Regions from separate parts of the Paenibacillus sp. FSL M7-1046 genome, predicted to be linked through region 2. Evidence: riboswitches for the same ligand, from Rfam matches in the RefSeq annotation. Region 2 holds a riboswitch; each other region holds the start of a gene.
What was found. Region 2 has a riboswitch for thiamine pyrophosphate ahead of NYE29_RS07855 (ABC transporter substrate-binding protein). Riboswitches for the same ligand answer to the same signal wherever they lie in the genome.
Positions count from the first base shown of each region.

Region 1: another riboswitch for thiamine pyrophosphate. It lies ahead of NYE29_RS33810 (thiamine phosphate synthase); the one in region 2 lies ahead of NYE29_RS07855 (ABC transporter substrate-binding protein).
Region 3: another riboswitch for thiamine pyrophosphate. It lies ahead of NYE29_RS29850 (ABC transporter ATP-binding protein); the one in region 2 lies ahead of NYE29_RS07855 (ABC transporter substrate-binding protein).

Region 1 covers NZ_JBBOXB010000001.1:7,514,642-7,520,093, reverse strand. Annotated here, with positions in the region: gene NYE29_RS33825 (hypothetical protein) at 1-398, shown strand, start outside; gene NYE29_RS33820 (NUDIX hydrolase) at 543-968, opposite strand; gene NYE29_RS33815 (SDR family oxidoreductase) at 1,225-2,094, shown strand; TPP riboswitch at 2,243-2,345, shown strand; gene NYE29_RS33810 (thiamine phosphate synthase) at 2,459-3,067, shown strand; gene thiS (sulfur carrier protein ThiS) at 3,120-3,323, shown strand; gene NYE29_RS33800 (thiazole synthase) at 3,512-4,276, shown strand; gene thiH (2-iminoacetate synthase ThiH) at 4,306-5,452, shown strand, end outside.
Region 2 covers NZ_JBBOXB010000001.1:1,831,256-1,836,707, reverse strand. Annotated here, with positions in the region: gene NYE29_RS07870 (ABC transporter ATP-binding protein) at 276-1,118, opposite strand; gene NYE29_RS07865 (ABC transporter permease) at 1,138-1,899, opposite strand; gene NYE29_RS07860 (thiamine-binding protein) at 1,896-2,189, opposite strand; gene NYE29_RS07855 (ABC transporter substrate-binding protein) at 2,266-3,336, opposite strand; TPP riboswitch at 3,461-3,571, opposite strand; gene NYE29_RS07850 (hypothetical protein) at 3,645-5,042, opposite strand; gene NYE29_RS07845 (sigma-70 family RNA polymerase sigma factor) at 5,020-5,452, opposite strand, start outside.
Region 3 covers NZ_JBBOXB010000001.1:6,669,295-6,674,746, forward strand. Annotated here, with positions in the region: gene NYE29_RS29825 (hypothetical protein) at 1-113, shown strand, start outside; gene NYE29_RS29830 (S-layer homology domain-containing protein) at 228-902, shown strand; gene NYE29_RS29835 (amino acid ABC transporter ATP-binding protein) at 1,128-1,880, opposite strand; gene NYE29_RS29840 (amino acid ABC transporter permease) at 1,893-2,561, opposite strand; gene NYE29_RS29845 (amino acid ABC transporter substrate-binding protein) at 2,616-3,449, opposite strand; TPP riboswitch at 3,724-3,827, shown strand; gene NYE29_RS29850 (ABC transporter ATP-binding protein) at 3,979-4,743, shown strand; gene NYE29_RS29855 (ABC transporter permease) at 4,724-5,452, shown strand, end outside.

The DNA.
Region 1 (5,452 bases), 5.7 Mb from region 2:
TGATCGGTACATTGGCGCTGGGCTTTTATCTGGTGCTGCCGTTTGTTCTCGGGCGTGTCCAGAAGCTGAGCGTCCCTGCGAGAGAAGGAACGCTTAGTGCAATCGGCGGCTTCAACCGCTTCGCCCAGTACGGTCTCGTCATCCAACTGCTGACTGGCGGCTATATGATGACAAAGGGTGAATATTCGGTGCCGTGGATGATCGTGGTGGTTGTCCTGCTGCTTGCGATGTTTGCACTCGGCGGCATCATCAGCAAACCATTGCGTCTTGCCGCAGCCGGCATGCGCGAGAACCGTGACGTATCCGCAGAGACTGGCAAAATCCGTACCTTAAGCCTGCTGCTCATGGTGGCGCTGGTGCTAATGGTGTTTTTTATGGTGTACAACAGCATTATTTAAGACTCTCCTTCATAGAAAGACTACAGAAAGCCCGCCTCCGGAATGGCAAGGAGAGCGGGTTTTTGGGTGCAGACATTACTTCGGGACAAGTCTATCGGGTACCACCCCGCCATGCCGCTGTCACAGATTGTAGCAGACAACGCTTTACAGCAGTTCGTTCAGGGAGAAAACATGGCTTTTCTCAAATTCAGCGAGGATTCCCGCCGGAAGCAGGCGTTGAAGCTCGAGCCGGTTGCACCATTTATAATCCGAATGCTCTTCGGACAGCTGTACTGCATGGTCAGTGCTCCGGCACAAATAGGTGATAATGACAAGCTGCCTTGCCGGATCGGTTAGAAACGAGGTTGCATACAGCAGATTGCCGACAGTAACCGCAAGTCCGGTCTCCTCGTAAATCTCCCTTTCCAGAGCCGCCTCCAGGTCTTCTCCGAATTCTATTTTCCCGCCCGCACATTCCCAGGTGCCCGCTCCGACAGAATCTCTTGCCGCACGCCGAACAAGCAGAATCCGGCCTCCATGTACAATAACTCCTTTGACAGCAACGATGATGCTGCGAGTGTGTTTGACCATATTGCGTGCTCTCCCCTCTGCGCAGAGTCTGCATAAATCCGCAACTCCATTTGCTGGATTAGTGCTTTCTCTCTAAAGTATATCGCCTTCCACGGCAAAAACGACTGACATTTTAGTTTGACCGCACCCAAGGTGTGGTAAGTAACATAACGTAAAGCAAATGAAGAGATGATCTGCAGGTGCATAAACCAGGCACCCTGAGCCAACCCTAAAACGATGAGTAACCAACAGGTACACAGCGAAAGGAGAATGGATCATGCCAGACAACACGCAAACCAAAAAAACACTACCTCCGCAGGTGCAGGACCGCCAGCCCGGAATTGAAAGTGAAATGAATCCGCTGCCGGAGTTCGAGACTTCAGCCTATAAGGCGGCGGGCAAGCTGCTGGGCAAGGCGGCTCTGATTACAGGAGGAGACAGCGGTATTGGCCGGGCGGTTGCCGTTCATTTTGCCAAGGAGGGTGCGGATGTCGTTATTTCCTACCTCAATGAGCATTCCGATGCCGAAGAGACTAAACGCCAGGTGGAGCAAGAGGGGCGGAAGTGCATTCTGATTGCCGGCGATATTGGCGTGGAGGCGTTCTGCCAGGATCTGATCAATAAGACGGTGGAAGGACTCGGCAAGCTGGACATCCTGATTAATAATGCGGCCGAGCAGCATCCGCAGGAGAAGATTGAGGATATTACCTCCGAGCAGCTGGAGCGGACGTTCCGCACGAATATTTTTTCGATGTTCTATTTGACCAAGGCAGCCATGCCTCACCTGAAAAAAGGGTCCACGATCATCAACACGACTTCGATCACAGCCTACCGGGGCAGCCCGCAGCTGCTGGACTATTCGTCCACCAAAGGGGCGATTCTCAGCTTTACCCGTTCGCTGTCGATGAACCTGGCGGACAAAGGCATCCGGGTAAATGCCGTAGCGCCGGGACCGATTTGGACACCGCTTATTCCGTCGACCTTTGACGCGAAGAAAGTCAGTGAATTCGGCGGCACGCAGCCAATGAAACGCCCGGGACAACCGGAGGAGCTGGCTCCGGCTTATGTGTATCTGGCTTCCGACGATTCATCTTATGTAAGCGGACAGGTAATGCATGTGAACGGCGGCGAGGTCGTAAACGGCTAAATGCGGCTGCTGATTCCATTGCTATGAATAATTTGAGTCTGGAGCGGAACCTTGGGTTTCGCTCTTTTTGATGCAGGCCTCTTTTAAAGGATGGCTCTTCAAGGAATAATATGTTAGTATATGAAACGTTAAGCGTAATTGAATATGAATTTGTCACTAGGGGTGCCGCAAGGCTGAGACGAACATACCCGTTCGGACCCTTTGAACCTGATCTGGTTTATACCAGCGTAGGGAAGTGGAGAACGAATAACTGCAGCGGGGCTGAATGGCCCGGTATTCCTGTATATATTCCAGACTGCCTCCTTTACGGGGGGCGGTCTTTTTTGTGTTTGCCGGTAATGCAAAAGAAAAGGAGAAGGTGAACGTGTTGAAAGAGATACATTTGATCTCGGATGGAAAGCAGAATCCGGCGCAGTTTGTTCAGCTGGCTGCTGCTGTGCAATTCATAGTGGATTATATCCATCTCCGGGAAAAGGCAATGTCTGCACGGGAGCTCATGGCTCTGACGGAGCAGCTGATTATAGCGGGGGTTCCGCCTGCCAAGCTGATGATCAACGACCGGATAGACGTTGCTCTGGCCGCAGGGGCGGGCGGGGTCCAGTTGGCTTGGCACAGCCTGCCGCCTGCCGCAGCGCGCAGCGTAGCACCGGGGCTGCGATTGGGAAGGTCGGTGCATGCCCCGGAGGAGGCGGCTGAATCCGGCCGGCAGGAAGCGGACTTTTGCCTGTTCGGGCATGTGTTTCCCTCGGCCTGCAAGCCGGGGCAGCGGGAGCGCGGATTGCAGCAGTTGGCTGAGGCTGTCCGCTGCAGCAGCATTCCGCTGATCGCCATAGGCGGAATTGAGCCGGGCAATGCCGGAAAGGTTCTGGCGACCGGGGCTGCCGGAATTGCCGTAATGTCCGGAATATGCAGTGCGGGAGATCCTGTGGCCGCCGCTACAGCCTACAGATCAGCAGTTCAGGCCGTACCCTAAGCTTGAAGCCATTTAATAATGCTCCTGCACCAGTTAAAGGAGGTGAGCAAGCATGAATTTGATCGTGAATGGAAAAGGCGGGACCTATGAAGAGAGCTGCCGGACTGTAGCTGATCTGCTAAGCCGGTCCGGGTGGACCGGGAGACTGGTTATCGTGGAACTGAATGGTGAGATTGTCGGCAAGGACGTTTATGGAGATACGCTGCTGAGCGAAGGTGACCGCGTAGAGCTGGTCCACTTTGTCGGCGGGGGCTAAAGTGCCAGTGCGTGTTGCCGGATGCAAGAAGTAAGAGGCAAATGGTATGAGGTAAGTGGTAAGTGGTAAGTGGTAGGAAGCAAGAGGCAAGACGTAAGACGTAAGACATAACAGGTAAGATAAAAACTCGGCGTATCAGCAACAGAAGCTCCGCATTTTAGCGGGCCACTATCTCAGGAGGCGATTTTATGCAAGATTCTTTCGTTATCGGCGGAATCCCTTTATCCAGCAGGCTGTTTATCGGAACCGGGAAATACAGCCGCAATACCCTTATTCCCGAAGTGATTGCACGCTCGGGTTCTCAGGTCATTACGGTGGCTCTTCGCCGGGTTGATCCGGAGAGTGACGACAACATTGTTATGCATATTCCCTCCCATATGACGTTGCTGCCCAATACCTCCGGCGCGCGCACAGCTGAAGAAGCGGTACGTATTGCCAGACTGGCCAGGGCGGCAGGGCTGGGCAATTGGGTGAAGATCGAGGTCATTAATGATCAGAAATATTTGCTGCCCGATAATATGGAGACAGTTAAAGCCACGGAAATATTGGCTGCAGAGGGTTTCGTTGTACTTCCGTATATGAGTCCCGATCTTTCCGCAGCTATCCGGCTCAAGGCAGCCGGAGCTGCCGCTGTTATGCCGCTGGGTGCGCCCATCGGCTCGAACCGCGGCCTGCAGACCAAGGAGTTGCTGCGGATTCTGATCGCAGAAGTGGATCTTCCGGTGATTGTTGACGCCGGTATTGGCAGACCTTCCGAGGCTGCTGAGGCAATGGAAATGGGCGCATCCGCCGTGCTGCTGAACACGGCAATTGCTACTGCGCGTGATCCGCTTCTGATGGCGGAGGCATTCCGTGAGGCGGTAACCGCAGGGCGCAAGGCTTATCTGGCCGGACTGGGGCCGGTGGAGGAGGCGGCAACGGCCTCTTCGCCGCTGACCGGCTTTTTGTTCTAGTCAATGCAGAGAAGGAAGGGAGGAAGAGCATGAGCTTTTTTGATACGGTGATTCGGTTAGAGCAGCTTCCTTACGAGACTTTATGGAAGCAGTATACTGCGGTGGATGTGAAGCGGGCGCTACGATTGGAACAGCTGGACGAAGACGGGCTGATGGCACTGCTGTCTCCCGCGGCGGAGCCTTACCTGGAGGAAATGGCGCAGAAAGCGCAAAGATTGACACGTACGCACTTCGGGCATGTGATGCAGCTGTTTACGCCGATGTATTTGGCCGATTTTTGCGTGAATCATTGCACTTATTGCAGCTTTAGCTCGATTTATGACTTTCCGCGCAAAAAATTGACACTGGAGGAGGTCAGGCAAGAAGCGGAAACTATCGCCGCCACAGGCCTGCGCCACATTCTGATTTTGACCGGCGAATCCCGGAGTGAAAGTCCGGCCACTTATGTGAGGGAGTGTGTGAAGGTGCTCCGTGACTATTTTTCTTCTGTCAGCATTGAGGTTAATCCGCTCTCTACAGAAGAGTACAATGAACTGAGGGTGGCAGGGGTAGACGGTCTTACCTTGTATCAGGAGGTCTATCATCAGGAGACTTATCGAAAGCTGCATGTGAAGGGTCCGAAGAGAGTCTACCGCAACCGTCTGGATGCGCCCGAACGCGGCTGCCGCGCCGGGTTTCGATCCGTGAATATTGGTGCCCTGCTGGGGATGTACGATTGGCGCCAGGAGGCTCTGGCAACTGCCCTGCATGCCAGATACTTGCAGGACAAGTACCCGGAGTGCGAGATCGGCTTGTCGATTCCCCGTTTTCGCCCGTATCTCGGAGAATTCAATCCGGCAAGTGATGTAACCGACCGTGCGCTGGTGCAGATCATACTGGCTTACCGCCTGTTTCTGCCCCGTGCGGGCATTTCATTGTCCACGCGGGAACCGGCAGCTTTACGCGATCATCTGGTCCATCTCGGCATCACTAAAATGTCCGCAGGAGTATCCACCGAGGTAGGCGGGCATACCCTTGAAGGCGGAACCCCGCAGTTTGAAATATCGGATGGCCGCAAAGTGCATGAAATTACAGAAATGTTGTATGCCAAGGGGCTGCAGCCGGTATTCAAGGACTGGGATATCCTGACAGAGCCGCTCCATTCACCAAAGATTACACCACACCATCAGGTGGACT
Region 2 (5,452 bases):
AGGGATTTACTACCGGTAATTCCATGGAAAATGGAAAAAGGGCTTAGTAATTGAATAATATAGGGAGTAATTCCCTCTAAATCAATAAAAATAGGTTTTATATGAAAATAGCGGGCGTGTTTCCTTTTGTTTGTGTTGCGTAGCCCTGCGCTGCCTGAATCAGTGTCGCATTCGGGTGGTTATCTTGAAATAACTACATATTAATAAGACCAGCCGTCCGGTTCATCGGGCGGCTGGTCTTAATGTACAGGTTGTTAAGCGGATATCGCTTAAGATTACTTGGCGCTCTTCGCCTGCTCTTCCCGCATCCACTGTGACAGCTGGCGCTTGAGCTGGAGGAATTCCGGCGAATCGGCGATTTCCTCGCGGCGCGGCCGGGGAAACGGGACATCGACCGTATGCAGGACGGAGCCGGGACGTCCGGAGAACACATAGATGCGGCTGGAGAGCAGCAGCGCTTCTTCAATGTTGTGGGTGATGAACAGCACGGAGCGGCGGTTCTCCTCCCACAGCTCCAGCAGCCAGCGCTGCATTTCGCTGCGCGTCAGCGCATCCAGTGCGCTGAACGGCTCGTCCAGCAGCATCAGCTCCTGCGGCGCGAGCAGCGCCCGCAGGAAGGCAGCCCGCTGCTGCATGCCGCCCGACAGCATATGCGGGTAGGCCCGCTCGAAGCCGCCAAGGCCGACCTTGGCCAGCCAATGGCGGGTGGTTTCCCGCGCCGCAGCCTGCGGCGCGCCCTTAAGCTCACCGGCGAGCAGGACGTTGTCCTCGATGCTCCGCCAAGGGAAGAGCGCGGGCTGCTGCGGCATATAGCTGATCTCTCCGCGCTGCCCTGTAACAAGGTTGCCGTTCATGCTTACCGTTCCGGCATCCGGCAGCTCCAGGCCCCCGATAATATGGAATAAAGTGCTTTTTCCGCAGCCTGAGGGTCCGACAATTGAGACGAATTCCTGCGGCTGCACTGTTAAGGATACGTTGTCCAGCACGCGGGTTTCGCGGCGGCGGTGGGTGAAGGTTTTGGAGATTCCTTTTACCTCAAGTGCAGGTGGTAAGGTCCTGGATTCAGGAATACCGGCTGCTTCAGTGCCGGATGGCGGGTTGTCTGTAATATGCGGCATTGTCGGCCATCCTCCTTTTCTAGGAACTTTTGCGCGGTTTCCAGCGCACCAGCCATTTCTCCAGCAGTGCGATAAGTGCGAACAGCACAAGACTGAGCAGCACGATGATGGCAATGGCGACGAATACGCGGTCTGTGCGGTAAGCGGATTTTTGCAGCAGCATGTAGTAGCCGATGCCCTTGTCAGCGCCGATCCATTCCGCGACAACAGCGCCCATTACGGCATAGGTGGCCGAAATTTTAAGCCCCGAGAACAGGGCGGGCAGGGAGCCCGGAAGCTCCAGCTTGGTGAAGATCTGCCATTTGTTCGCGCCGGCCATCTTCATATAGTTTAGCATGGTCCGGTCGCTTTGCATCAGGCCGCCCATGGCGGCGACTGAAACCGGGAAGAAGCAGACAAGTGTAATCAGCACAATCTTCGGCAGCAGCCCGAAGCCGAACCAGATAATCAGCAGCGGCGCGAGCGCAATGGAGGGCACATTTTGACTGAGAATGAGCAGCGGGTAGAGTGCTCTCTTGAGCCAAGGCAGCAGATGCAGCAGCAGGGCGACAATAAGACCCACGCCTGTGCCGATGGGGAAGCCGATCAGGGTAAGGCGCAGCGTAGCCGCTGTATGTGCCCAAATGCCGGAAGCATTGCCCGAGGTTTCCCGGGCGATATCGCTTGGACTGGGAAGGATCCATGACTCGATATGGAACAGGGATACCGAAACTTGCCATAACCCCAGAAAAAAGACGACCGCCACAAGGGGCGGCCAAATCTGTTTCCAATACGATCTCACGGCCGGTATTTCTCCGTCAGCTTGTCCATGCTGATTCCATTCGGGTTATGGGCGATTTTGATCTGGGAGATGATGCTCGGACTGCCTGCTGCAATCAGGGCTTCATGCATCTGGCGCACAACCTCAAGCAGCTCGGTGATGTCGCCCTCCATCGTGGTCTCCAGCGGGTTCACCTGATGTTTTACACCTGATTTCTGAATCACTTCGATGGCTTTGTCCACGTAAGGAATCGAATCCTCGTTGTTCGGAGTTTTGGGAATTACCTGAATGCTTAGCAATGTATTGGCCACAATATATCAATCCTCTCAGTTTAAATGGGTAATCTGCGTACAGCGCGAAACGAACATTCAATCACTTCATCCTTAATCAGTTAGCTGGCAAAAACTCATTCGTAAATGTGCTTGGAACATCCAGCGGCTGATCGAGCAGCTTCAGGCCATACATCCAGTCGGCGTAATCCTGCCAGACCTCGCTCTTCTGCTCGCCCCAGCGGACGGCATCATCCTTGTATTTCGGGCTGAGCCATTTCTGGCTGGCCAGGACCAGCTTGGGATCCAGCTCGGGAACAGCTTTGGTTAGAATAGCTGCGGCTTCCTCCGGCTGATCAATGGCGTATTGATAACCTTTCGAGGTAGCCTTAAGGAAAGCCTTCACCAGCTCCGGATGTTCGGCAATTTCCTTCTCGCTAGTAGTCAGTACCGGTGTGTAGTAATCAAGCTGGGGTGCATAATCCTTGAGGTAGAGCATGTCGAGCGGTTCTCCGCGCAGCTCCGCTTCAATCCCGGTCCAGGCATAGAAGATCCAGGCAAAATCAATGTCGCGTTTCACGGCGGTGAAGAAGTCCGCTTCACCGATGTTCACCAGCTTCACCTTTTTCACATCTCCGCCTTCGGGGTCCATAATGGCTTTCATGGCCGCTTCTTCGGCAGGGGAACCCCAGCCGCCGTAGGTTTTGCCTTCGAAATCCTTCGGTGTCTTAATATTGCGGTCTTTCGGTGCAGCGAACCCGGAGGTATTATGCTGAATGATAGCGGCGATGGACACGAGCGGCACCTTCTGCAGGCGGGCCAGCGTCAGCGCCTCTTGGGCACTGATGCCAAAAGCGGCTTCGCCCGAGGTAACCATCGTGTCGGACCCGGCAGCGCCCGGCTGCACGATTTCAACATCCAGCCCTTCCTCTTCGTAATAGCCCAGCTCTTTTGCCGCATAAAGCCCGGTATGATTTGTATTCGGCGTCCAGTCCAGCGCGATCTTTACCTTGGTCAGCTCCTTCGGAGCGTCCGTTGCTGCCCCGGCAGTGGTTTCAGGAGCAGTGGTGCTGTTCCCGGCAGTCTCTGCCGCATTCCCGCCGGAGTTCCCGTTGCTATTGCCGCATCCGGCAATGGCAAAGACCAGCATGCAGGTGAGGCTGAGCTTTAATACTTTTGTGACTCCCATTTCTCTTCTTCTCTCCTTCCAGCAACCCTAGTCTTCCAAATTCTGAATAGTCCCATATAAAAAAGGCGCCCCGAGAATCGGGACACCAGTTACTTGCGCAAGGTTGTGCTTGGGCCATAAACGGCCGTAAGCGATTGACGATTCCTACGCTGGCATTATCCAGATCAGGTATAAGGGTCAGTATCTTGTGGGACACAATCTCAGCCGGCCAATTCCAGCACCCCTGGTACTATGAAGTTATAGGTATTGCTGTGTTCTTACGGTGTATTATAGACGCCCGCTCCATAGTTGTCCAGTAGCAACTCTGCTTAGCTATCAAGCTTCAGCGGCAGGCGCCACGGCCCTTTGAGCAGAAAATGCGGCTCAGAAAGCTTAAAACGCAGCTTATCCTCCCCGGGTTTTGCTTCTAAATGGAGGGTTTTCATCACGCCGTAGGTCTGGTCGGTATTCACCCAAGAGAATGAGCTGTTGTCCGCCTGCCCCGGATAGCGAATAAGGAAATACTTCAGCGTCCGCAGCTTTGCGGCATTGAAATTCACATTCACATCGACGCTGGCAGCCGTCTCGCCGGTACGTTCAATGCGGGTGAACTCTACCTGAAAGCCCGCGATTTCCGCGCGTGTGTGGAGCATTTTCTCCTGGCCGATATCAGGCAGCGGAATCTCTACTTCTGCAGATACGGCGTCACGATCTGAAACTTCAATATAAGGAATGAAGACCGTATAAGGCCAAGCGCCCGCCCCGGCAGTCTCATGAAACCGGAAGTCGGAAGGATAGGACATGGATTCAGGCTGCTCCAGTACCGCCTTTTCTCCTGCCGCGTTCTCTATATAGAGACCTGATCCAGGCACCAGCGGCTCCAGTCCGTAAGAATGGACAGTCAGCCCGGATTCTCCCGTCAGTGTGGGCAATAACTGGACACGGACAAGCCTGCCGCCAAGGTCCACCGGAAAAGCAGTAATCCGCACATCCTGCTGTATATCGCTTGCGCCGAGTTCCCCGAGCTCCTCAGCTGTCTTCGGAGCGGTGAGCTGTAACGGACCAACGGTTGTGCCGCCCAGATGCAGGGTTAGAAGATTATCCTGCTTCAGTTGCACCGCTTGAGTTGAACTGTAGCTGCCGTACCACTCACTCTCCGAGGACGAACGCATGTAAGAGGTGAAAGTATAGCGGTTGCCGCCGATATCTGCCTCAAATTCGCTGACTTCAGGGACTTTCCGGCCGCGAAGCGTAATGCTCACGCCAAGCTCTTGCAGGAGAACGGCATCCACGGTCAGACTTCCGTCCCCCACAGCAATGTCATAGGGTTTGCTCAGTACATAGATCCGGTCACCGGGGCTGTTCTCCACAACGGTGCCGAAGCCAGGAAGGAAACTCAGCGCCTTTCTTAACCCGGCCTGTACCTCAGGAGAGAAAGCGAGCATACCGGCAGCGATGAGTATTACTGCCGCTGCGGCCGCGAAGATATTCCGCCTCTGGGATCTCCGGGCGAAGGAACGGAAGGCGTGGACAGCGGCTTCGGGCTCCAGACGGGCAAGTGTACGTGCTTTGACGCGGGCGAGCGAAGCTGCCTCCTCTTCGTCTGCGGGGCGCGGACCTTGGTCAACCTCCGGCAGAACACCTAAGGCAAGCTCTGCATCGCTGAAGCTCATAGAATCAATCATCCCGAACAGGCGCTGTTCCTCAATTTTCATGTCTTTGGCCATGTTGCGCCTCCTTTCCCTGACTCTCAGACAGGCCTAGCTTCTGCTTGAGCAGCGTCCGGCAACGGTATAAGCGGCTTTCGACTGCCTTTTTACTGAGACTGAAAGTTTGCGCTAGCTGATCAAGGCTCTCATAAAGAAAATATCTGCGCAGAAACAGGCTGCGGTCCGGTTCGCCCATCTGCTGCATGCAGCCGAACAATTCACTGGCCGTCTCGCGGGAAAGAACTTCCTGTTCGGCGGAAATCTCGTTCCGTGCAGCTCTGGAGGCATCTGCTTCTCCGGTTCCGCCCCGGCGCAGCAGCTTGCGCCTCAGATCCAGCGCTTTGTATTTGGCCAGCAGGAACAGCCAGGTGCGGAAGGAGGCGCGCTCGGGCTCATAACGGCTGATTCCGGTCCATGCCGCCATAAAC
Region 3 (5,452 bases), 4.8 Mb from region 2:
AAGCAAGTTCACTGAAATCCGTCACGATAGAGGAGTATGGTGCCGCTCTATTGTTCAAGAGCAGCCTCAGTAAGTATCCTTACCGCAACCTGATGTTTCAGGAAGTGATGTGAAAACGCAGACACAGCCATTTAAAATTAAATTGTCTGCAACCTTCTCCCCAACAATAACGTCAAAGGAGTTGATAATGGCCAAGCGGCCTACCCTACTATAGAGGTGGAATCTCCATGAAACTGAAAAAAAGTGCTTTTGCAGTGATAACAACCGTATCACTTCTCTCCTTCTCGCTGGGAGGACAGATGTTTGCTGCTGGCAGCAGCTTTAAAGATATTGACAACGTATCCGGAAAGTCCAAGATCAACTCCCTAAAGGAACAAGGTCTCATAAAAGGCATCTCCGATACCCAGTTTCTGCCCGGCGCCAAAGTGACCACAGCACAAGGCGTGCAGTTTATCACTGGTGGACTTCAACTCAGTCTGGCTGCCATTGATTTCAACAAGGCTCCTCTGGCCAGCGCTATATTCTCCAAGGTAAAAGATAAAACCTGGTATGCGGAAGCATTCGTCAACGCCCATTACAACGACGTTGATATTCCTGCAGATATCGATCCTTCCAAGCTAATTACTAAGGAGATGTTCACCAACCTGCTCGTTCAGGCCGTGGAGAAGGTTGGCAATCTGCCACTGATCAATATTGTTCCTGTAGATATCGCTGACGAAGCTGCACTGGAGCCTTCCTACCAAGGCAGCATACAGCGTTCGCTGAAATACAAGATCAACACGCTTGATGCAAATGGCAAGTTTAATCCGAAAAGCGAGCTCACCCGCGCCGAAGCGGCTGTTATGCTGTACAATGCACTGGAGTATCTGAATTCAGTCAATGATGCATCCACACAGAACTAAATACTATTGACCGCATCTCAGGCGCTTCCTTGCGCATCATGAGATCAAGTGGAAACGGCTTTGCCGTCCTTTTTAAGGACGGTACCGTTTCAGCGAGAAATAGAAGGATAAGTTATCGTGTGAAACATATAAATTCTTATATTTGAACTAAATACAAGTAAAGGCAGTCCGGGTCTCCCCCTGGACTGCCTTTACTTGTTCCACGCAGCTTGGATACACTGCGACTCACAAATCATCGCCGCTCAGCCGGTTCAGAAACTGCAGGGCCCGCGGATTCTCCGTCTGCTCCAGTACCTGCTGCGGAGTTCCCTGTTCCAGGATCACACCGTTGTCCATCAGGATGATCCGGTCGGCCACATCGGCAGCAAACTTCATCTCATGGGTGACGATCACCATTGTCATGCCTTCAGCCGCAAGCTGCTTGATGACCTTCAGCACCTCGCCCACCAGTTCAGGATCGAGCGCTGAAGTGGGCTCATCGAACAGCAGCACTTCGGGATCGACCGCCATCGCCCGGGCAATAGCCACACGCTGCTGCTGGCCGCCGGACAGCTGATGAGGGTAAGCCTCCGCTTTATCACTGAGGCCTACCTTGGCCAGCAGCTCTAACCCCCGCTGCTTAGCTTCCTCCTTGCTGCGTTTCTGTACAGTAACCTGCCCCTCCATTACATTGCCAAGCGCAGTCATATGCGGAAACAGGTTGTAGGACTGAAAGACCATCCCTGTTTTTTGGCGTAGGGCCATCAGTGTCTTATGCGGAATTTTCCTGTTTTGCGTAAATTCAAGGTTTAATTCCCCCAGCGACAGGCTGCCCTGATCCGGTATTTCCAGCAGATTAAAGCAGCGAAGCAGCGTTGTTTTGCCGGAGCCGGAGGGCCCGATAATCACCAGAACCTTGCCATGCTCCATGCTGAGGTCGATACCTTTTAACACCTGTAGCGAACCGAAGGATTTATGCAGGCCGCGAATTTCAATCAAGTGCTTTCCTCCTTATCTCGCCGAATAACGGTCAAACCGCTGTTCCAGGACATTTTGCAGCGCGGACAGTACGGAGCAGAACAGCAGGTAGAATAATGCAGCCTCACTATAGAGCAGCAGCGGTTCGTAGGTGGTCGCCGTGATCTGCTGCGCTGTTTTGAACATCTCAACGTACGTAATGCTTGCCGCCAGGGAGGTGTCCTTTACGAGACTGATAAAAGAGTTCGACAAGGGCGGAACCGATACACGCGCCGCCTGAGGCAGAATAATCCGCCGCAGTGCCTGCCCCCGGCTCATTCCGACGGAAAAGGCAGCTTCCCATTGGCCTTTATGTATGGACAGGATGGCTGCCCGGACAATTTCCGAAGAATAGGCTCCAACACTGAGTGTAAAACCGATTACAGCGGCAATAAAAGGATCCAGCACAATCCCTGCCGCCGGAAGTCCATAAAAGATAATAAAGAGCTGCACCAGCAGCGGTGTCCCGCGGATTACCCAGACGTAGAACCGGGCGATCAGCTTCGGGATTCTCCATGAGGAGAGACGGAACAGCGCGGCAAGAACAGCCAGCAGCAATCCAAGCGCAAAGGAAACAAGCGCCAGCGGAAGGGTATAAGCCACCCCCGCTTTAAACAGGGGTAGCAGTGAATCCATGAAAATCCCAATTTTCCGGTCATCCATCGTTCAGACATCCTTTTTGGACACTCGGCTGCATCTTCGCGCCAGCTCCATTTGTTATTTGGACACATCCGCCCCAAAGTATTTCTCCGATATTTTCAGATAGGTTCCATCGCTCTTCATTTCAGCCAGTGCATCGCTGACGGCATTAACCAGCTCTTCGTTTCCTTTGAGGAAAACTGCCGCACTTTTCGATCCCTCAGCCGTTTCATCCACCTGTTTGATCTTTGCATCTGGTTTTTGCTTCTTTAAGTCGAGATAGGACAAGCCGTCATTTACGGTCGCATCAATCCGGCCCGAGGTCAGCAGGTCTATGGCCTGGTTGAAGCCATCCACAGCGACGATCTCTGCACCGTTCTCCCGGGCGATATCGGACAGGTTGCTGGTCAGCGATTGACCTGCCTTCTTGCCTTTAAGATCCGCGAAGGCTGTAATATTCTGGTTATCCTCGCGCACGATCAGCACGCCCTTGGAGACGATATACGGCTCAGAGAAATCATATTTCACCTTGCGTTCATCCGTGATCGAAACCTCGTTGAATATCGTATCGAAACGTTCTGCATCCATGCCGGCAAACAGGCCATCCCATTGGGTTTCTATAAATTCGGGTTCCACCCCCAGCCGTTTCGTAATCTCCTTCGCAATCTCCACATCAAAACCGGTAAGCTTGCCCTCTGCATCATGAAAAGTAAACGGAGCATATGTCCCCTCCGTACCAATACGCAGCTTGCCACTCGCTTTAACAGCTTCCAGTGAGTTCTGCCCGGCCGGAGCCGCCGCTCCTTCTGTGGGCGCGGCAGTAGCCGCAGGCGCTGTATTGTTATTATTGCCGCATGCCCCTGCCGGCAGCAGAGTTAGCAGCAGCAGGATAGTCAGACTAAGCTTCTTCATCACATGAACCCCTTTCAAAATCCCTCTATTTTTCACTGCATGGACACTTGCTTATCTTGCCCAAAAGCACCGCTGCTTCATCAAGTTTTTTGCATCTTCAGTCAGACCTCTACTTATGCCAGCCGAAACGGTACGGCTCCAGCAAAGAGGCGATTTCCGCCGGTATGATCACGCTGTTCATAACCGGACTGCAGCAATGTGAGCGACTGCTTCTCTTTACAAACTGCCGGGATATGGTATATTAATTAGCAATTGCAAATTCAATATTGACCTGTTATTTCACTAGGGGAGTCGGCCGACTGAGACGGAGCTTTAAGCTCCGGACCCTTGGAACCTGATCTGGATCATACCAGCGGAGGGAAGTGGAGCAGAATTGTTCAGCGGAGCCGCACTAAGCTAACTGACTGTGACGTTCAGACCCATTTATTTCCTCCGGAAATGAATGGGTCTTTCTTGTGTTTGCTGTTGCCGCCGATCCGGCAAGTATCGTCATACAAACTACACCCGCAGGAGGTTTCCATATTCCAATATGCTCACTATAACCAACCTGACTTATTCGTTTGCAGCGACTAGAAATCCGGTATTCTCCGGTCTTTCAATGACCGTCCGCCAAGGCGAATTCATTTCCGTTGTTGGAGCCAGCGGCTGCGGGAAAAGCACACTGTTCAAAATTATTGCCGGCCTGCTCGAGCCGTCCGGCGGTGAAATAACCGTACATGGACGCTGCTCTCCTTCGACATGCTCGCGGCTTGGACAGATCGCTTATATGCCGCAGCAGGACCTGCTGCTGCCTTGGAGGACCGTGCTGGACAATTGCCTGCTTCCCTGGGAGCTTAAGCAGGACTCTAGCCGGCACGAGGCACTCGCCCGGATCCGCGGAATGCTGGACGGCTTTGGTCTTTCCGGCAAGGAAAATGCTTATCCGCAGGAGCTGTCCGGCGGGATGCGCCAGCGGGTCGCCCTGCTGCGCACACTAGCTGCAGGCAACGAACTGCTGCTGCTTGACGAGCCGTTTGGAGCGCTGGACGCGATCACCAAACGGGAGATGCACCGCTGGCTGCTGGAGCTGTGGGGCGGGCTGGATAAATCCGTTCTGTTCATCACTCATGATCTTGAAGAAGCGCTGCTGCTCAGCGACCGGATTTATTTGATGACCGGCGGCTCTGGCGGCGGGCTGCAGGAGCTAATCGTCACTTTGCCGAGACCCAGACATTACAAAATGAATTATGAACCGCAGTTTGTTGCCCTGCGGGAGGATTTGGAGAGTAGATTGCATGAGAGCTCTATGGTATAAGAAACAGCTGCGGACTTATGGCCCCTTTCTACTGCTTGTGGTGCTGCTTATTGCGGCATGGGAGATCACAGCACAGCTGAACATGATCCCTTCATTTATTCTCCCGGCGCCAAGTGCAATTTGGACAGCGCTGATTGAAAAGCGGGGACTGCTGTTCGGAGAGCATTTGCCCGCCACGTTGCAGGAGTCACTGATCGGGTTTGCCCTCTCGGTTGTTTGCGGAACACTGCTGGGTACCGGCATGCATATGTTCGCTCCGCTCGCCAAAGCACTTTATCCCATGCTGATTATCAGCCAGACCATTCCGCTGATCGCGCTCTCACCTATTTTTATTATGTGGTTCGGCTATACCCTGTGGGGCAAGGTTGCTGTCGTCTTTCTGACTGCCTTTTTCCCGGTTGTGGTAGCCGTCTATGACGGCCTGCGGCATAGCGGCAGCCTGTACAGAGACCTGCTCCTGACGCTTGGGGCAAACCGTTGGCAGATATTGCGTAAGACGCAGATTCCGCTGGCGCTGCCCTCCTTTTTCTCCGGACTTAAGCTGTCCATCGTCTACTGTGTGATCGGAGCGACGATCGGGGAATGGCTGGGCGGCAGCCGGGGGCTTGGTTATTTCAGCCGCCGGATGGCCGGCAATCTGCAAAGTGCAGAAATGTTCGCCGCCGTATTGCTGCTGTCCGTTTTGGGTGTAGCCTTGTTTCTCAGTATC